Regions from separate parts of the Paenibacillus sp. 2TAB19 genome, predicted to be linked through region 1. Evidence: predicted binding sites of a transcription regulator. Region 1 holds the regulator's gene; each other region holds the start of a gene.
The links. The regulator Rex, encoded in region 1, represses fermentation and respiration genes when NADH is low (regulators of the CRP and FNR family bind a similar motif). The targets are predictions, from matches to a motif close to TTGTGAAATATTTCACAA.
Positions count from the first base shown of each region.

Region 1 (8,432 bases):
AAAACAAAAAATGAGCATAACACACTCCTTAATTCTTTGGCGAAGGCGGGATGCGGTATGTTCCAGCATATGTTTACTGAAATGAATGAGCTGCTTGATCGGATGATCCAGCAATATCCTGATGCATGCGAGCAGCAAAAAAGACAGTTCGAGCAGCAAATGAACGAGCTTAAGAAGGTGAGCGATTCGTTCATCGAACAATGGCTTGAATTTGAAGAGAAGCTGTCTGATTTCAAGGACAGCTACGGCGAGCTTTTAAGCAAGTCCGCCCCCGCAACGTCAGGGGCAGGCGGCAGCGAAGCTGTGAAAGCTCTTGAGCAGGAACCAGCTGCATCTTCCGTTTATACAGCTTCTGCTTCGTCTGTTTGCAACAAAGCGGATCTAGAAATTCCTGAAGATGCTGCACCTATTATTTCCAAGGGACAAGGTTATTATAAGTTATTGATGTTCCCTGAAGCCGCGGCGCAGTTTCAAGTCGCTGTAGGGCAATCGCCGGAATGCAACCTTGCTCGTCTGTTTCTGGCCATGACCCATATGCATATGCAGAATTGGAACGAAGCCCAGCGGCATTTTCAATTATTGATTGCATTAACGGACTTCCCTAAATGGCTTGCTTTAGGCTATAATGCGCTAGGATGCATTCAAGCGGTTCATATGAACCTTGCCCATGCGGAGAAGCTGTTCATGAAGGCTCATCAAGTTTATCCCAGCTTTACCGACCCGCTGAACAACTTGAAGTCATGTCAGCAAACGCCTTTGCAATTATCGTTATATTTTGGAAGCACGGAGCTGTGCTGTTTGTGAGAGGATCGGGGAACGAATGAAATTTGCAGTACTGGATTTAGAGACGACCGGGCATAGCCAGTCCGACGATATTTTGCAAATCGGACTGGTCCTTGTTTCGGAAGAGCTTGAAGTATTACAAACGTTCAGCACTTTCGTACGGCCTACTGTACCGATACCGGCTTTTATTACTCAACTAACCGGCATAGACGATGCTGTAGTTGAAGATGCGCCGGAATTGCAAGAGGTGCTCGTACAGCTCATACCCTTGCTTGATGATGCAGTGCTCATCGCGCATAATGTTGGTTTCGATGCAGGCTTTCTGAATCAAGCGCTTGATCGTTGCGGTTACCATGGGTTCGCCGGACGCAGGCTCGATACAATTGAATTGCTTCGCATATTATATCCTTCCATTACGACTTATCAGCTTGGCGCCGTAACGGAAATGTTCGGCATCGAGCATGAAAGCCACCATCGCGCGGATAGCGATGCTCTCGCTACTGCGAACTTATTTATCGAAATTGTTCAGAAGCTTCGCCAATTGCCGCTGCTTACGTTGCAGCGGCTATCTGCGCTCATTAACGATGGAAGCGATTTAAGCTGGTTTATAGCAGAGACGCTGCAGCGTATGGAAGTTCGAAATGTGTTCGAGCCTGCAGAATACGATTACTTTAATCAATTTGCGCTTAAGGTTAGAGAATGGACAGAAGAACAGCCGCCGCGAGCCGAGAGCGACAACTTCTCGCTCGGCGAATTGTCTTTCGAACAATATTTGGCGGATGTGAAGGCGCGTTTCGAAGCTCGCTTCGAAAATTACGAGGAGCGCGAAGCGCAAACGGAAATGTTCCAAGAAGTGTACAATGCCTTAAACAGCGACCAGCACTTGCTTATTGAAGCGGGAACAGGAACAGGCAAGTCGTTAGGGTATCTGATACCGGCCTTGTATTACGGCATTCGCAACAATAAAAAGATTGTTGTCAGCACACATACGATTAACTTGCAAGAGCAGCTTCGGCAACGGGATATCCCGCTGCTCGAGGACGTGCTGCCATTTCCTTTCAAGGCTTCGATCTTTAAGGGGAGAGGCAATTACTTATGTTTGCGCAAATTCGAAGGCAAAGTGAATACGAAAGATCTTGTATCGCCAATAGATGATGTCATTACAGCCGCACAAATGGTCGTTTGGCTTGGTGAAACGGAGACCGGAGATCAAGAGGAGCTGAATTTCGGCAACAAAGGCGCTGATTTCTGGTCAACCGTAGCCAGCGATGCCGATTCCTGCCTCAACCGGGCATGTCCGTGGTTCAAACGTTGTTATTATCACCGTGCCAAGCAGGAATCGAACATCGCAGATGTATGTGTAACTAATCATTCGATGTTATTCACCGATATCCAGGCGGACCATCGTTTGCTTCCAACCTACAGCCATCTTATTATAGATGAAGCGCATCATGTGGAAGAGGTCGCGGGCAAGCATCTTGGCATGCAGGTCAGCTATTTCTCGTTCAATCAGGCCGTACAGCGTCTCTATAAGGACGCCAGGTCTGGCTTGCTTCCAGCGCTTAGAATTAAGCTGCAATACGAGGATGATGCGCATCAATCAGCTTGGCTTGAGACAATCGATACGGTCATCCCTATATTTAACGATATTAAAGAACATTGGGATAAACTATTCGAAATGTTCTATAGCTTTACCTCGATATCGAATGAGCTTGCTTCAGGCGAAGCCGGGCAAGCGGTGTGCCGATTGAAGATCGGCGAGCTGCCAGCCGGGTGGGACGACGCCGTTACGACTGAAGGTAATGTGCATACGGAGCTGAATCGGATTATTCGAACGTTGGACAAGATGGTTAATGATATTAAGGATCGTGTGGATGATTCAACGATTCAAGCCGCCATTACGGATCTTAACGGTGCTTTAAGGGATTTGACCCGCGTAAAAGATGAATTGCATATTTTCATCAAGCTGGAGCAGGCAGCGTCAGTATTCTGGATTGAGGCGAGCAGCGCCTATCGTTATCGTTCGGTTCATTTGTATGCAGCACCGGTAGATGTGAGCGAGCAGCTTCAGAAATATTTCTTCGATGTCAAAGACAGCATTGTCATGACTTCGGCTACCTTATCGGTACAGAAGTCGTTCCAATACGCGGCCGAACAGCTAGGACTTACAGGGTACGAGGAGCAAGGCCGGCTTAAGACCGTACAATTGCCGTCGCCGTTCAATTATCGGGAGCAGGCGCTCGTCGTCATCCCACGCAACTTCCCGGTATTGAAAGGCTCCTATGTGGATCAAGCCTACTTAGATATGTTGACGGAATCATTGGCGGCATCGGCGAAGGAAACGAAGGGAAGAATGCTTGTATTATTCACATCGTATAAGATGCTGAAGCAAGTGTATGAGCCGCTTAAGGAGCGTTTGTCTGAGTCCGGCATACAAGTGCTCGGCCAAGGCATCGACAGCGGCAACCGGACGAAGCTGACGAGACGTTTCCGGCAGCAGCCCGAATCGGTTCTGCTTGGGACGAGCAGCTTCTGGGAAGGGGTAGATATTCCCGGGGAAGCGCTCATCTGTCTAGCCATTGTACGCTTGCCGTTCCAGCCGCCTAACCATCCGCTTGCGGAGGCTAAGTCAGAGCTGCTGCTCAGGCAGAAGCAAAATCCGTTCATGAAGCTGTCCATACCGCAAGCCGTCATCCGATTCAAGCAAGGATTCGGAAGGCTCGTGCGAACATCGCAAGACAAAGGCATTGTCATCATCTACGATACGCGGATCATCGATGCGTATTACGGCAAGCATTTCCTGTATTCCTTACCAGGCCCGAAGATCGAGACGATGCATACGGAGCAAATGGTGCTGCGCATGCGAGAGTGGCTAAGCAGCAGCGTAAGTGCAACAGATAAGAAGGATTCGAATGAGCAAAAAACAGCGATATCAGAGGAGGAGAAAGGTTGAAGCAGACGAAAATATCAGAAGCTGTCGTTAGACGGCTGCCTATCTATCTTCAAGTGTTGAACGAGCTGCACACTCGTGAAGTTCAAACCGTTTCATCTCAGGAATTGGGCGTTAAGCTCGACCTTAATCCTGCTCAGATTCGCAAGGATCTCGCTTATTTCGGAGAGTTCGGCCGCAAAGGGATCGGCTATGACGTTCTGTATCTCATCGAGAAAATCAGACAAATACTGAAGGTCGATCAACCGATTAACGTGGCGCTCGCCGGCGCCGGTAATCTAGGACATGCTTTATGCAATTACAATAAGTATTCCAAAGACAATATGAAAATCACAGCCGTGTTCGACGCTCATCCGAGCAAGATCGGCATGAGCATTAACAACCTGCAGGTACTGCCGATGGAAGAACTGCCGCGAATTATCGTCCAGCAAAGTATTCGAATCGGTATTATTACCGTGCCTGCCCACGAAGCGCAGAACGTCGCGAATCAATTCGTGGAAGCCGGAATCGAAGGCATATTGAACTTCGCGCCCGCCATTCTGCGCGTTCCCGAGCACATTCGGATTCACAACGCCGATTTCACGCGTGATTTGCTTAGCTTGGCCTATTATTTAGCAGGAGAAGGAGAATCAGCTAATGAGTCAACTATGGATTGAGAACGGCTTATTCGTCACGATGGATGAGAGCCGCATGACGTTTAAAGGGCATATGGTCGTAACGAATGACCGTATTACATACTTGGGGGAAGCTGCGCCTGTTGCGCCTGTAGACGTTGCGGCCGATGCGCAGAAGATCGACGGCAGCAAGCTGGCTTTTATGCCGGGATTGATTAATACGCACGGACATGCGGCAATGACGCTGTTGCGCGGATATTCGGACGATCAAAATTTGCAAGTATGGCTGCAAGAGAAGATGTGGCCGATGGAAGCGAAGTATGTCGATCAAGATACGAAGGCGGGCAGCGCACTCGCTATCGTCGAGATGCTTAAGACAGGTACGACGGCGTTCGTCGATATGTATGATCGGATGGACCAGGTCGCTATGATGGTTGAGCAATCAGGTATTCGGGGCTGCTTGACGCGCGGCGTTATCGGCTTGTGCGAGAAGGAAGTGCAAGACGCGAAGCTGGCAGAAGCGATAGCCTTTGCTCGTGATTGGAATGGTAAAGCCGACGGTAGAATTACGACGATGATATCGCCTCATGCACCCTATACATGTCCGCCTGATTATATAGAGCGATTCGTTCAAGCGGCGCATGACTATAACCTGCCTCTTCATACTCATATGTCCGAGACAATTGCTGAGGTAGAGCAAAACGTTCGCGATTATGGACTTCGTCCTGTTGAGCATTTGGACAAGCACGGCTTTTTCTCCCGGCCATCGCTTGTAGCCCATGCCGTTCATCTTAACGATGCCGAGATTGAGCTGCTAGCCGCTCGCGGCGTTGCGGTATCCCATAACCCGGTCAGCAACTTGAAGCTGGCGAGCGGCGTTGCCCGCGTGACTGATCTTCTTAAGGCTGGCGTTACCGTATCGCTTGGGACGGATAGCGTAGCGAGCAACAATAACCTGGACTTGTTTCAAGAAATTCAGCTTGCCGCTCTTCTGCACAAGGGAGTATCTGGCGATCCGACAGCTATCCCTGCGGTTGAAGCGCTTCGTATGGGAACGGTATACGGCGCCCGCTCGATCTGGCAGCAAGATCAGATTGGCGTCTTGCGTGTAGGCATGAAAGCCGACTTTATTGCGATTAATTTGGATCAGCCTCAGTTCTACCCGCTGACAGATATCGTATCGCATTTGGTTTATTCCGGCTCGGGGCGCGATGTGCAGCATGTGTGGGTAGATGGACGTCAAGTTGTTCAAAATGGTGAAAGTACATTGCTGGATGAGGAACAAATCCGCTTCGAAGCGCAAGCGAGCTTCGAGCGTTTGCTGCAAGCCTAATGCGCGCGGATACGAAGAAACGCCAGCCGATTATGACTACGCAGCGATGGATCTTTGTCATCGTCGCCGTCCTGCTCATCATCATCACGACGACAGCGATTTATTATAAGGATATCAAGTCTCCTCGCTGGTCGGATGAGAGGGAGGCGAAAGCCGACGCGATAGAAGCAGCTGAATTGACGGAAGTCGATCAAATAAGCAAGCATATTTGGGATCAAGTAAGTTGGTTTGTTTCTGGTAAAAATGCGGATGGCGAACAGATCTACGTATGGCTGCCGCGACCTGTAGACGAAGAAACTGACGAAGAAACATCGACGCAAGAACCGGAACCGATTGTCGTGAAAGCATCCGAAGCAGAGGCGAAGAAGGCCATTCGGGCCAAGTTCGACCTCGCGAAGCCTGAAGCTGTTGTAAAGCGAATGCAGCCTGGGCTGCTTGGCGACAAACCGGTATGGGAAATCTTTTATACGCTTAAGGCAGACGAGACCCATTACTACTACGATTTTTATTCATTTACGAGCGGCGCTTTTTTGAACGAATATAAGCTGCCAGCGAAGACGGAGCCTCAATAGGCTCCGTTTCCTGTTTTTACACCGACCGATCTGCTGATAGATATGATATAATTTCGTATAGCGTGATTGATATACGGTTTATCTATCAATTAAATCGGAGGCGATAAAGAGATGAAAAAAATAAGCGTCGTACCGGTCATTGTTACAGCCGCTATATCCGTTGCTGTATTGTTCGGCGGATATACGATATATAATCAAGTCGCTGTTGCCGCGCCTCTTGAGGATGCGATTGCAGACGTGCCGGGAATTGTGAGTTCGGCAAAGCCGAAGATGAGCAAGGATCAAGTAACGATTGATGTCACGTTATCGCAAGATGCGAATCTGCGCGAGATCTATCAATCGATTAATCATAATGGTAAAAGCGCCATAGGCAGCCGTGAACTAAAGCTGGATGTTCTTAACGAATCGAACAAGGTGCTGGATGATTATTGGTATCAAGCGCTGTTCGAAGTAGCGGAAGCGATGGAAAATAAAGCTTACTCGAATATTCCTAAGGCGCTTGAAGAAGCAGGACACGATAACCCTGCAATTCATGCTGAAACCGAGATGGACGACAATAACATTTACATTACGTTGCAAACGGATGATGCGGTTAAGTTTATCGTATTGCCAAGAACGCCTGCACAGATGGGAGTGTGGGAAAATGCGTAATATACGCCAATACGGGATGGAAATTGCAATCGGCGTTGTACCGGTACTCATTGCTTTCTTTATTTATATTGGCTTGAATGTCGTTCCGATCGTAATGCTTGGTGTATTAGGATTTGCGCTTGTATATCTGGCAAGAGGCAAAGGACGGATGACGGCTGCATCAAGCCGGAAGCGCAGCGCCGGCACTAAATCGGCACCGCTTATGTTCGAGCAGATTGGCGGTCAAGATCGCGCGAAGCAGGAGCTTATTGAATCCCTTGATTTTCTAGTCAAGCAGGAACAGATCGCGAAGCTCGGCATACGTCCGATGAAAGGCATTTTATTGGCAGGTCCGCCGGGGACAGGTAAGACGTTGCTCGCAAGAGCGGCTGCCCACTACACGGATTCGATTTATTTGGCTGCTTCCGGTAGTGAATTCGTAGAAATGTATGTCGGTGTCGGTGCTGGCCGTATTCGCGATTTGTTCTCCGAGGCACGGACGAAAGCAAAGAAAGCAGGCAAAAAAAGCGCAGTTATTTTTATTGATGAAATCGAGGTTATCGGCGGCAAGAGAGACGGCGGCCAGCATCGCGAGTATGATCAGACGCTCAATCAGCTGCTGACTGAGATGGATGGTATCCATCCGAACGAATCGCCGCGCATCTTGTTAATTGCGGCAACGAACCGCAAGGAGATGCTTGACTCGGCCTTGCTTCGCCCAGGGCGTTTCGACCGTCATATCGGCGTTGAGCTTCCCGACAAGAAGGGCAGACTGCATATTCTAAATATCCACGCAAATAATAAACCTATGGATGATTCCGTAGATTTGGATAAGGTCGCAGCCGAGTCGTTCGGCTTCTCCGGGGCGCAGCTCGAAAGTGTGATGAACGAAGCAGCTATCTATGCGATGCGTGAATCAAGCGCAACGATCATCGAGCGTCATCTATCCATGGCGATTGATAAAGTCATGATGGGCGAGAAGACCGACCGCGAGGCGACAAAGGAAGAGCGAGAGCGCGTGGCGCTTCATGAGCTTGGACATGCGATTATGGCAGAGCTTACTCGCCCCGGCAGCGTATCGCAGGTCGCACTGTCGCCGCGCGGACAAGCACTTGGTTATGTGCGGCACAATCCGCAGCAGGATCGGTACTTGTATACAACGCAGTTCTTGAACAGTCAAATTATGATTGCGCTTGGCGGCGCGGCTGCCGAGGAAATGTTCTATGGCGAGCGCAGCACCGGCTCGCGAGGCGACTTCGAGCAGGCGATGAATATCGTGAAAACGTTAGTGGAATCGGGTCTGACCGAGGAAGGGATCGTAGATTCCTCGATGATGACACCCGAGGCTTGGGCAAGAATAAATCGTACGATATTGGATGAGCTGATGGTGGAAACAAAAACGATGCTTGAACAGAGACGCGGCGTGTTCACCAGCTCGCTTCAGACGCTGCTGAAAGAGGAAATGCTTAGCGGCGATGAATTCCGTAAATTGTTAGTTGCAGCTTGACGAAATATGTTGCATGATAGCAGAACAAATCTTACAATTTGAA
Region 1 is NZ_JBFRGE010000053.1:31,335-39,766, reverse strand. It holds gene AB4Z33_RS21390 (hypothetical protein) at 58-804, shown strand; gene dinG (ATP-dependent DNA helicase DinG) at 809-3,736, shown strand; gene AB4Z33_RS21380 (redox-sensing transcriptional repressor Rex) at 3,733-4,389, shown strand; gene AB4Z33_RS21375 (amidohydrolase) at 4,370-5,680, shown strand; gene AB4Z33_RS21370 (cell wall elongation regulator TseB-like domain-containing protein) at 5,680-6,252, shown strand; gene AB4Z33_RS21365 (hypothetical protein) at 6,364-6,903, shown strand; gene AB4Z33_RS21360 (AAA family ATPase) at 6,905-8,389, shown strand.

Region 2 (6,584 bases), on a different contig from region 1:
CGCAAAGTAGTAAGTGAAGTCTTCGCCAAGCTCGCCTGATACAATCGGTACGCTTCCAATATAGGACTCTTTCAGCCCCAAATCCTTAGTAACGTAAATAAAACCATTACGTCCTACTGCGCCTGCCACATCCAGCTTTCCGAGCGCGTTGCTCGGAAGCTGCACCTGCGGATTGTCTACATAGCCGCGTACTTGCCCCTTCGCATTAGCATCCACGACGATCTGGCCTACGGGACCGTCGCCTTTCACTTGAATAATCAGCTTCTCTTCGCCTTTCAGCATCGCACCCATCATCGCGCCAGCCGTAAGCGTTCGCCCAAGCGCCGCCGTCGTCGTTGGATACGTTGCATGCCGTCTGCGCAGCTCTTCGACAAGCTGAGTCGTGCGCACTGCGAATACGCGCAGCTTTCCATCCCAAGCCGTTCCGCGCACCAGCACATCCTTCATCAGCTCATTCATCATGATCCCTCCTGATTGCGTTCATATATAATACGCAGCCCTTCAAGCGTCAGAAGCGGATCGACTTCTTCAATCGTCTCCGATTCGGCAGCGATCAGCTCGGCCAAGCCGCCTGTCGCCACAACGCGAGGAGATACGCCGAATTCCTTACGAATGCGATTCACAATTCCGTCTACTTGCCCGGCATAGCCGAAAATAATGCCAGCCTGCATCGACGTCACGGGATTGCGCCCAATAACGCTCTTAGGTCTCACAAGCTCGATCCTCGGCAGCTTAGCAGCGCGCTGGTACAGCGCTTCCGTTGATATCCCGATGCCCGGCACAATCGCGCCACCTAAGTAATTGCCCGCTTCGTCAATATAATCGAACGTCGTCGCCGTTCCGAAGTCCACCACAATAAGCGGCGTGCCATACTTCTCGATGCCCGCTACCGAATTCACGATCCGGTCGGCACCGACCTCCCGCGGATTCTCGTAGCGAATGTTCAGCCCCGTCTTTACTCCAGGCCCGACAACAACTGGCGTCTTGCGCAAATATTTGAGACATAGCTGTTCCAGCGTACGCATCAAAGGCGGAACGACAGACGAGATAATAACTCCGTCCATCTGGTCAAGCTTCACGCCCGCGAACTGAAACAGATTGTGTATGTTAATACCGTACTCATCAACCGTAGCCGATCGGTTCGTGCTGAGCCGCCAATGATGAAGCAGCTCCTTGCCCTTGTATATGCCGAGCACGATATTTGTATTCCCTACATCGATGACGAGAATCAACGCCGCTCGCCGCCCTTCTTCTCATTCAGATCGAGGCTAATATCCAGCGCCTGGAACGAATAAGTCAGTCCGCCAACGGATATCACGTCGACACCGGTGGCTGCAATGCCATGAACGGTAGCCAGCGTAACGCCGCCGGATGCTTCAACGATAACATGCGGTGATGTTGCTTTAATATGGGCAACCGCCTCTGTCATACGCTCGTTCGGCATATTGTCCAGCATAATGATATCCGCGCCGACATCAAGCGCCTCTTGCACCTGTTCCATCGACTCGGTCTCTACTTCAATCTTCATCGTATGCGGAATTTGTCTCCGTGCGGCTTCAACGGCAGCTCGGATGCCTCCTGCGCCCTTGATATGATTGTCTTTAATCATTACCGCGTCATACAGCCCGAAACGATGGTTCGAACCGCCGCCGACCCGAACCGCATACTTCTCCAGCATCCGATGACCCGGCGTCGTCTTGCGCGTATCGACAAGTCTTACCGGCAAGCCGGCAAGCGCCTCAACGAACTTAGCGGTCTTCGTTGCGATGCCCGATAGGCGCTGCATGAGGTTGAGCGCTAGCCTCTCCCCCGTAAGAAGACTGTGCGTGCTGCCCTCGACAATCGCAATAACTTTGCCCTTCTCCACACGCTCGCCATCCGTTGCCATGGCCTGGAACACAAGCGATGGATCAACAACCTCGAATACGAGACGGGCAATGGGTAGACCAGCAATAATGCCGCTCTCCTTCACATGGATTACAGCTTTCGACAACGAGCCGCGCGGGATCGTCGTCTCTGTCGTAATGTCTCCGCTGCCTATATCCTCTGCAAGCCAAGCGCGAATCTGATCGCGCATGATCGCATCATATCCGCCTGTCGTCCACTCATACATCTTCAATACGCTCCTCCGTAATGCCATGTAAACGGTGCAGCACCGTATGCTTGCGCCAATTCTGATCGTCTCGCTGCGGGAAATCCTCACGATAATGCGCTCCGCGGCTCTCTTGCCGCTGCAACGCCGCCTCAGACGTAAGAAGTGCGCAAGTAAGCAGATTCGCGAATTCGTATTCCTCCGCTTTCGTTAGTACCGATTGATAGATCGGAAGCTGACGCTTCAGCTCCTCGATTCCTTTCTCAAGGCCTTTGGCGTTGCGCCGCAAGCCGGCATACCTAACCATAATTTTTTGCAGCTTCAGCCTTTTCTCGACAATCGCCTGTGTCGGCGCGCTTACGCGGCCCGGCTCATTCTCGATTACAGCCACAACGTCGTTCTTCGGCAACTCGTTGATCCGTTTCACAATACGACGGCCGAAGACGATCGCCTCGGACAGCGAATTGCTGGCAAGCCGATTAGCGCCATGAACACCTGTCGAGGATACTTCGCCGCAGGCAAAGAGCCGCTTTATATTTGTTTCCCCATTTAGATCGGTTTTGACTCCGCCCATCATATAATGCATTGCCGGCGCAACCGGAATCCAATCTGACGTCAAGTCGAGACCATACCTCAAACAGTATTCATATATGGTAGGAAAACGATGCTTCACCATTTCTGGCGACTCATGAGTAATATCTATGTAGACAAAAGTCGATTTCGTTTCTTCCATCTCGCTGACGATGGCTCTTGCCACAATATCGCGCGGCGCAAGTTCCAGTTGCTCATGGTAACGTTCCATGAAGCGCTCGCCTTTAATATTACGCAAATAAGCCCCTTCTCCGCGTACCGCTTCCGATATGAGGAAGCGCGGCGCGCCTGGATAACAGAGCGAGGTAGGATGGAATTGAATGAACTCTACATCCTGAATGTAGGCACCGGCGCGATAGGCAATGGCGATACCGTCACCTGTAGCAACTTCCGGATTCGTCGTATACCGATACAATTGGCCTGCTCCGCCCGAGCTGAGAATGACTGCCTTGCCCCGCACGAATACACGCTGTCCGCTAGGCTTCTGTACGATCGCGCCGCAGCATACGCCGTCATGTGTCACAAGGTCGATCACGAAGTGATCGTCCCATACTTCAATCTTCGGATTGTTAACCGCATTGGCCGACAACGCTCTTACAATCTCATAGCCGGTCGCATCCCCATTGGCATGCAAAATACGGCGCTGGCTATGAGCACCTTCCTTCGTGAGCGCGAACTCGCCGTTCTCCACATCGAACTGCGTCCCCATCGAGATGAGACTCTGCACGCCTCGCGGCCCTTCATGGACAAGCGCATTCACCGCTTCTTCGGAGCATAAGCCTGCGCCAGCTATTAACGTATCTTGCAAATGATAGGCAGGCGAATCCTCGTCCGATATAACCGCGGCAATGCCTCCCTGCGCATAGCGGGTATTGCTGTCGAGCAGCGACTTCTTCGTAATCATCAATACCGAGTTGTCCTCGCTAGACCGTATAGCGGTAAAAAGACCGGCAATGCCGGCCCCGATAACGATGACATCCTTATCCACAACAGGCAGCTCGTCCAGCTGCACATCAACCAAGTATCTAGGAATCATGATGACGCTCCTTTGAATTTGAGCATAGGAGTAGCGCATCCTACTTTACAAGTAGCATGCGCTCCAAGGACAAACGGGCTTGATCCGCAATATGCGGCGGTACGTAGATTTGCGGTTGCATCGTCTCAAGCGCTTTGACGAGCTTCTTCAAATTATTAACCTTCATGTTCGGACAAACCAAATATTTCGAAGCAAAGTGGAACGTCTTGCCCGGGCTGTCGAGTCGAAGCTGGTATCCCGTGCCGTCCTCTGTGCCAACGATAAACTCTTGGCAATCTGATTCTTTGCAATATTTAATGATAGCGGTTGTACTTCCAACGAAATCGCCAAGCTCTACCACTTCTGGACGGCATTCCGGATGAACGACGAACTGCGCATTCGGATACTTTGCTTTCATCTCTTCAACATCCTTGACGGTGAGCATGTCATGGGTGTTGCAGTAACCTTCCCAAATGATCATTTTCTTGTCGGTATTCTGTTGCACGTAATGGCCAAGGTTTTTGTCCGGCACCCAGATCACTTCATCGCCCTCTACCGAGTTAACAACCTTCACCGCATTCGCCGATGTACAGCAAATATCCGTCTCTGCCTTAATCTCGGCCGACGAGTTGATGTATGTCACAACCTTCGCGTTCGGATGCTGAGCCTTCAGCTTGCGCAAGCCGTCGACGTTAACCATATCTGCCATTGGGCAGCCGGCGCGTTCGTCCGGAATGATGACCGTCTTGTTAGGAGCAAGAATCTTCGCGCTTTCTCCCATGAAGTGAARGCCGCAAAATACGATGACTTCTGCATCGGTTTGCGCCGCTTTCTGTGCCAGCAGGAACGAATCGCCGCGGAAATCGGCTACTTCCTGTATTTCATCACGCTGATAGTAATGAGCCAAAATAATGGCGTTACGTTCTTTCTTTAATTGCAACAGCCTCTCCCGCAGTTCCCGGTTTTGTTCCGCCTTGCGTTCCAGCGCTAATGCTTCCACAGTGGATCCTCTCCTCTTATGAGGGATGGGAGTCAACTCCCATTCCGATATGCGGCAAGTGCTACTTTGTGAATTGATGCACATACTCAGAAAGTCGCTTGCCTATAGTTTAAACCAAAAGGGATAAATTCATTTGATTAAGATTTAATTTACACTTGGTAAATGGCTCTGTCAATGCGTAAACGCCTTTTTCTAGAACCATTTTTGAAATTGCTTTGTCGAGTGAGGTTTTCACTTTTGTTCAAGGTACAATTTGCTCTTATAGACCGCCAAAATAAAAAACTGTCTCTAGGTTCATCTAGAGACAGTCTTCAACAAATCGAGGACCGAATTCATTACCGTCTAGCCGGATCGTACGGCTCGCCGAGCGCCGCAGGGGCATTCGAGCGGCCGATGCCGCCAGCGAGAACGATCAGCGTCAGCACGTACGGCAGCATGTAGAAAAATTCAGCCGGAATTTGCTTCGAAAATTCGAATAGCTGGGCAAAGTTGCGCAGCGCTTGCGCAAAACCGAAGAACATCGCCGCTCCCACTACGCCAAGCGGATTCCACTTGCCGAAGATGAGCGCCGCCAAAGCGATAAAGCCTTGTCCGGAAATCGTGTTGTGAGCGAAGCTGCTTGTCGTCGTCAGCGTAATTGTCGCGCCGCCGAGACCGGCTAACGCGCCGCTCAGCATAACGCCGATGTAACGATACTTCGTCACGCTGATGCCTACCGTATCGGCCGAGCTCGGATGCTCGCCAACTGCACGCAGGCGCAGCCCGAACGGCGTGCGGAACAGTACAAAGTAACTGATGCCCGCAAGAATAAGAGCTATATAAGTAGTAGGATATGAATTGAACAATCCGTTGCCGATAATCGGAATGGACGATAACCCTGGTATTGCCCATTTCTCGAAGACGAAGTCGAGCATCGTCGTTTGGCCCGAATCATTGTACAGACTTCTGGTCAAATAGATGGCAAGTCCGAGCGCCAAAATATTAATAACGACGCCGACAACCGTCTGATCCGAGCGAAACGTAATCGTTGCAACTGCGTGCAGGAGCGAGAAGAGCACGCCATATATCGCTGCCGCGGCTAATCCGATCCAAGGAGCCGATTCTTCCAAGCCTGCTTGGATCGCATAATCGGTAACGACTGCCGCTGCGAAGGCGCCGGACACCATAAGACCCTCAAGGCCGATATTAACGACGCCTGACCGTTCGGAGAAAAGACCTCCGAGGGCGGTGAAGATGAGTGCAGTCGAGAACACGAGCGTAATGTTGAGCAGTTGCCCAAGTACTTCAATAACGTTCATCCTACACCGCCTCCTTCCGTTTTTCTGCCCGTTTGCTTAAAAACGGCTTCAAGAAAAACTTCACAATGCCGTGGGAAGCGACGAAGAAAATAACCGACCCGATCACGATCCGCACAATTTCCTGAGGCACTTCAGCGCCAAAATTCATGCCAGCGGAGCCATATGACAAGCCGCCGAACAAGATCGCGCCGAGCAGCACGCCAACCGGCGTATTGCCGCCAAGCAGAGCAACCGCGATGCCGTCGAAGCCATAACCCCATGTTGCGGCCATAACCGTCTGATAACCGAAGACGCCCAATATTTCGAACACGCCGCCAAGTCCCGCGAAGATACCGCTTATGAACATCGACTTGATAAGTGTGGTCTTCACGTTCATGCCGGCATACAGCGCAGCATCTGGATTGTGGCCGACCGCACGAAGCTCGTAGCCCTGCTTCGTCCGCCATAACAGGACATAGAACACAACGACACAAATAATCGCAACTAACGTCCCCCAGTGCATACGGGCATTGCCCATCAGCTCAACGAGCCAATCAATCGACAATCTTGCAGAATCATGCACATTCGGCGTTTTCTGCTGGCCTTGCT
Region 2 is NZ_JBFRGE010000020.1:13,593-20,176, forward strand. It holds gene hslO (Hsp33 family molecular chaperone HslO) at 1-459, opposite strand, end outside; gene AB4Z33_RS11230 (type III pantothenate kinase) at 459-1,232, opposite strand; gene nadC (carboxylating nicotinate-nucleotide diphosphorylase) at 1,229-2,113, opposite strand; gene nadB (L-aspartate oxidase) at 2,106-3,719, opposite strand; gene nadA (quinolinate synthase NadA) at 3,760-4,698, opposite strand; gene AB4Z33_RS11250 (ABC transporter permease) at 5,034-5,996, opposite strand; gene AB4Z33_RS11255 (ABC transporter permease) at 5,998-6,584, opposite strand, start outside.
Region 2: a site for Rex is predicted at 4,765-4,782, ahead of nadA (quinolinate synthase NadA). Genes of this name have one in related genera too.

Region 3 (5,685 bases), on a different contig from region 1:
CAAGGCTGCGGACGTCTTCCATCAGATGGGATACGCTTGTACGAAGACGCTCCGCGTCGTCTAGCGAACCGTCTTGAATCAGCTTATCCATGCCGATCAGAAGCGAGAACAAGCTCTGTCCAATACCGTCATGCAGCTCGCGGGATAATCTTCTGCGTTCCTCTTCCTGAACGATCATAACCTGCTTCATCATCTGCTGAAGCTCCTCCTGCACGCGCTTCAGTTCGGTCACCTCGTTGCGAATGGCTAAATATTGATACGGCTTCCCTTTCGCGTTAAGGAAAGGAACGATCGTCGTATTCACCCAATAATAGCTGCCGTCTTTGGCCCGGTTCTTAATATCGCCGCGCCAGACGCTTCCGGAGGCAATCGATCTCCAAAGCTCGTTCATGAAAGTTTTGCCATGATAACCCGAATTGATGATCCGATGATCCTTGCCCATCAGTTCCTCGCGTTCATACTTTGATATTTCGCAAAACTTATCGTTTACGTATTGGATGATGCCTTTATGGTCGGTGACGGCTACGATGGACGATTCATTTAACGCAAGCTTGATATCTGCGAGGTGAAGCAGCGCATGCTTCAGCTCTATTCTAACGGCGGGATCCTCTATATGCTCATCCAGCTTGGCGATTAAAGCGGTGATGCGCTGTCCGATGACCTCTGGACGTTTCTCCTCCCAACCCGGATTATTCAAAGTGCAACAGCCCCTTTTTCATCGCATACCTGACCAAATCAGGCCTTGTCTTTAATCCAAGCTTATCCATCACATTCGCTTTGTGGGATTCGACAGTCTTTATGCTAATGACGAGCTGCTCGGCGACTTCTTTGTTGCTGTAGCCTTTGGCGACCAAAGATACAACTTCCTTCTCTCGGTCTGACAGCATATCCAATGCTCTTCCGTTGTCGCCAACTGCGGAACGCTCCAAATATTCACTCATTAATCGCTTGGTTGCTGTCGGATACAAATAGGCGTTGCCTTCGGCTACCGTTCGAATGGCGGTCAGCAGCTCTTCATGGGGAGCGCTCTTCAATATGTAGCCTGAGGCGCCGGCATGAATGCCTTGGAACAAGTACTCGTCATCGTCGTGCATCGTAAGGATGAGAACCGCTACAGCAGGAAGCAGCTGCTTAAGTTCCTTGGTCGCGGTTAAGCCGTCCTTGCCATGGGGCATGCTGAGATCCATTAACACAACATCAGGCTTCAACAGCAAGGCAAGCTTAATCGCTTCGTCACCTTCCGATGCCTCGCCGATAACCGTTATACGTTCTTTTTCGTTCAACAGCATTTTAAGCCCGGATCGTACCATCGCATGGTCGTCGACAATGCAAAGCTTAATCATAGTTCCCCTCCGATTATGTTTTGTATCTGGAGATCTCTACTAGATTCGAAAGCTCGATAGCACACTGCTCCAGATAGATAAGATTAGTATCCGTATAGCTGTGAGGATGACGTACGCCAACCATTAGAACGCCGGCAGCCCCGAATCCATCAGGAATCGGAATAGCTGCCGCCGTGTGAAGGCCCTCGGCCAGCATTAATGAACATTCGAAGCGAGGTTTGTTTGCTTCTTTCGATGCAATATCCTTGATCAAGCTTCGCCCTAATAGAAGGGCCATGCCTGGCAGCCCCTTGCCTCGCTTAACGATCATGTGCCGATAACGATGATTCATATTGCCGCTCGCATATTGCCAGCGGTACTTGCTGCCATCGTCGATCGGGAGAGCCAATGCCGTAAAGTCGCTTAATGAAGTAACTCGTATATAATGAACGGCACGGCTTATTGTGTCAGCTTCAAAATTTCTCATCGTTATTCACCCTTCATACGAATTGTAACATGATTTGATTAAGAAATAGCCCCTTATCCGAAACGCGAGATAAGGGGCTATTCGATTATTCTCGTTTATTTGACAGTTTCAATGAGCTCTTTCAAGTGATTGGCGGACCGGTGGAGAAGCGCCTTCTCTTCCTCGCTAATTCGGATATCCAACACTTCCCTAACCCCTTGCCGGTCTACGATGCATGGCACGCCCATGAACACATCGGACACGCCGTGGTAGTTGTCGAGCAGCGTAGATACATTAAGCACGGCGGATTCATCGCGAAGAATGGCGGTTACGATACGGTCCAGCGCAAGCGCGATCGCGTAATAGGTAGCCCCTTTGGCCTCGATGATCTGATAAGCCGCATCCCTCGTATTCGCGAAAATCTCGGACTTCGCAGTGTCACTAAGCGAGAAATTCGTTCCTGCCACATTAGCGAGGCTCCATACCGGCAGCTCGGTATCGCCGTGCTCGCCGATAATGTGCGCGTGTACGCTTCGCGGGTCGATGTGCAGCTGCTGCCCGATCAAATATCGGAAACGCGCGCTGTCGAGTAGCGTTCCCGAGCCGATAACCCGGTTGATCGGCCATCCCGACTTTTGCCACGTAAAGTAGCTCATAATATCGACCGGATTCGTTGCGATCAGCAAAATGCCGTCCGAGTTATATTTTAAAACCTCCGTTATAATGCTTTCGTAGATCGCCGCGTTGCGTTTCAACAGATCCGTCCGCGTCTCTCCGGGCCTTTGCGCCGCTCCAGCGGTAATAATGACGATATCCGCGTCCTTACAGTCTTCATAGCTTCCCGCCCATACTTTCGCTTGGCCGAGAAACGGCATCCCGTGGTTCATATCCAGCGCGTCTCCGACTGCTTTGTTCACGTTCGCATCGATAAGCACGAGTTCGTCCATTCGGCTTCTCAGCAGCAGCGTGTACGCGGTTGTGGAACCGACAGCACCTACGCCAATGACAACAACTTTGGATTTTTTCATTTTGATTGCTCCTCTTCGGTTGGTTTATTTACAAAATAGTACATCGCGCCCATCAACACCGAGCCGCCGAACAAATTGCCAAGCGTGACCGGAACGAGATTATGGATCATGCCGCCAAACGTGATGGTGTCCGGATAGTTGAGGACAAGCGCGATAGCAAACGTGCATAAATTGGCAATGCTGTGCTCGTATCCGGAAATGAAGAAACAGAAGACGAACAGCATCATCGCGAACAACTTGGGACCGTCTCCTCTTAACGACATCGGGATGAAGAACGCCAGACAGACGAGCCAGTTACACAATAAGCCGCGGAAAAAAAGCTCCATCGTCGGCGCATGCAGTTTCTTTTCCACCACGCTTAGCAGGAAGCCGTTAACCTCAGCGGATTGAAACAGTCCCGTTCCCCATATAAGCAGCGCAAACGCGCAAGCCCCGAGGACGTTCCCGATATAGCTTGCCGTCAGCAGTTTCCCCACATGGGCCCAGCTCATCTGACGGCGAAGCGCCGCGTAGGTATAGTAAAACGTGTTGCCGGTAAACAGATCGCCTCCGCCATAGGAAATCAGAATGATGGCGGCTCCGAAGGTCATCGCGGCCATCGGATACGTAAGCGGAGAATGTTCCGTATAAAAGAAGCTGCCTGTCTTGAAGGCCACAATTACGCCAAACCCGATAAACATGCTGGCAAGCATGGATCGCAGAAGATAGCGCAGTTTGCTTGAATGGAACAGTTTGTATTTCTTGAGCGCCAGCTGTTCGATGCGCCGTAATGGAATTTGCTCCATACACACCCACATCCTTTCCGCCGATTTCTTATGCCGAGCTTCTGCATCTATTAAAACACTCCCTGTACTCTGCACGCTGTGACGTTGATCACAAATAAATCAGGGATTTTCCCCCTCAAAGATAGGGAGATCCCCTGATGCTCACCTCACATCGCAATAGGTAAAATTAGGGTAGAAACAATCGGAGAGGGGATGGCTGGAATGGCCATTAACGCATATACGCAAAAAGAGACATCGAAAGGGAATGAATCGGAGAATCGGAGCAACGGGATTGACGCTTTCTTCTCGCCTGACAGCTTCAGCAAACTGAGCAGCATTATGAACAACAAAACTGTAATGTCGGGATCGTACTTGTTTTGGGAGGGGGAAGCGGCGGACCATCTTTATTATGTAAAAAAAGGACGCGTAAAGCTTACCAAAACGACGGACAGCGGCAACAAAATGACCTTGTATCTCCACCACGCGGGCGACCTGTTTGGGCAGATGGATCCTTTTCAAACGAATACTCAAACCTTTAATGCGGAAGTCATCGAAGATGCCGAGTTTGGCATTATTGAGCAGAAGGACCTCGAGCTGCTGCTATGGCAGCATAGGGATCTCGCTATCGCCTTCATGAAATGGATGGGCGTGATGCATCGCATGACGCAATCCAAGTTTCGCGATCTGATGCTCTACGGGAAGACCGGTGCCTTATGTTCGCTGTTAATCAGGCTCTGCAATTCTTATGGTGTCCAGCAAGGGAACATGATCCGCATCGATAAAAAAATGAACAATTCGGAAATGGCCGAAATGATTGGAGCCACGCGCGAAAGCGTGAATAGGCTTCTGAACGATATGCGCAAGGAGGATGTGATCAGCATCGAGCATGGAACGATATTCGTCAAAGATGTTGCTTATTTAAGACAAATATGCAAATGCGAGAACTGTCCGTTGGAGGTATGCAGGGTTTAACGCGAATTATGCTTTGGGTTTGCAGACTGTCGATTCATTCGGTTCTCGTCGAGGTGCAGCAGCCTTTTGCATGGATTTCATACAGTCAAAGAGCTAGGAACGAGGAGATATCGGAGTTTGATTGGATTTTGTGTAGTCAAATGGATTATCGTACTAGCCGACGGTCACAGAGCTTATTAGGTGCATTTCATCGAACTAATCTTAGTTGCCACACGGTTGCGAGCTCGATAGTTGCTTTTCATCGAACTAATTCGGCCGATTCACCACCCACTCACCAAACTAGCCCGTTTAGTTGCCTGATATCGAACTATACAGGCAGCTCGCTTGGTACAAGACTAATTAGTTGCCTAGAATGACACTATAGCGGATTAGCTGTCTTTGGAGCGTACCTCCTTATGCCGTGTAGGAGCTCACCCCCCTTTCCATTTATTTAAGCACCAAATCGCACCACAAGTTATCCACAAATCTTAGAGGTCCATAATTTCCTAAACAACAAGAAAGGAGCAGTCTGCCTTAGGCGACTGCTCCTTTCTTGTTAAACGATAAGCTCAGCTCTAAACATAATTGCGCCAAGCATGCTTCGGTTGCCAGTTCAACAGCCGCTTGGCTTTCTCGTTGCTCAGCAGCGACTCATGACCGTCCAGCGGTTTGCGGAAGTCCTTGACCTCCGGGAAACGCGCAGCCATCAGGTCGCGGCTCGAAACCGCCATGCTGGAGTCATCCGCCGCCACATTAAGCGCCACACTTCCGAGTCCTTCGGCTTCCACGGCCAGCCTGCAGGCTTCCGCCGCATCCCGTGTATCGATATAGCTCCACAAGATACGCTCGCGCTGCTCGGGATCATGGATAAAGGACGGAAACCGCTCATATGCCTCTGGCGCTATTACGTTGCCCAGTCGGAAAGACACCACCTGCATGCCCGTTCTGCGATGGATCATGTCGGCCGTTTGCTCATTAACGATTTTGGATAACCCGTAACTGTCCTGCGGAAGCTGAGGATGCTCCTCATCGACGGGGACATATAGCGGCCCAAGCCGCTCAAGGGCAAAGACGATTCCATAGGACGATTCGCTAGATGCAATGACGGCCTTGCGTATACCCAATCCCGCCGCAGCCTCAAGCACGTTATATGT
Region 3 is NZ_JBFRGE010000007.1:142,307-147,991, reverse strand. It holds gene AB4Z33_RS05135 (PAS domain-containing sensor histidine kinase) at 1-697, opposite strand, end outside; gene AB4Z33_RS05130 (response regulator transcription factor) at 690-1,343, opposite strand; gene AB4Z33_RS05125 (GAF domain-containing protein) at 1,357-1,809, opposite strand; gene AB4Z33_RS05120 (L-lactate dehydrogenase) at 1,905-2,816, opposite strand; gene AB4Z33_RS05115 (formate/nitrite transporter family protein) at 2,813-3,601, opposite strand; gene AB4Z33_RS05110 (Crp/Fnr family transcriptional regulator) at 3,803-4,552, shown strand; gene AB4Z33_RS05105 (NAD-dependent epimerase/dehydratase family protein) at 5,107-5,685, opposite strand, start outside.
Region 3: a site for Rex is predicted at 3,678-3,695, ahead of AB4Z33_RS05115 (formate/nitrite transporter family protein). Genes of this name have one in related genera too.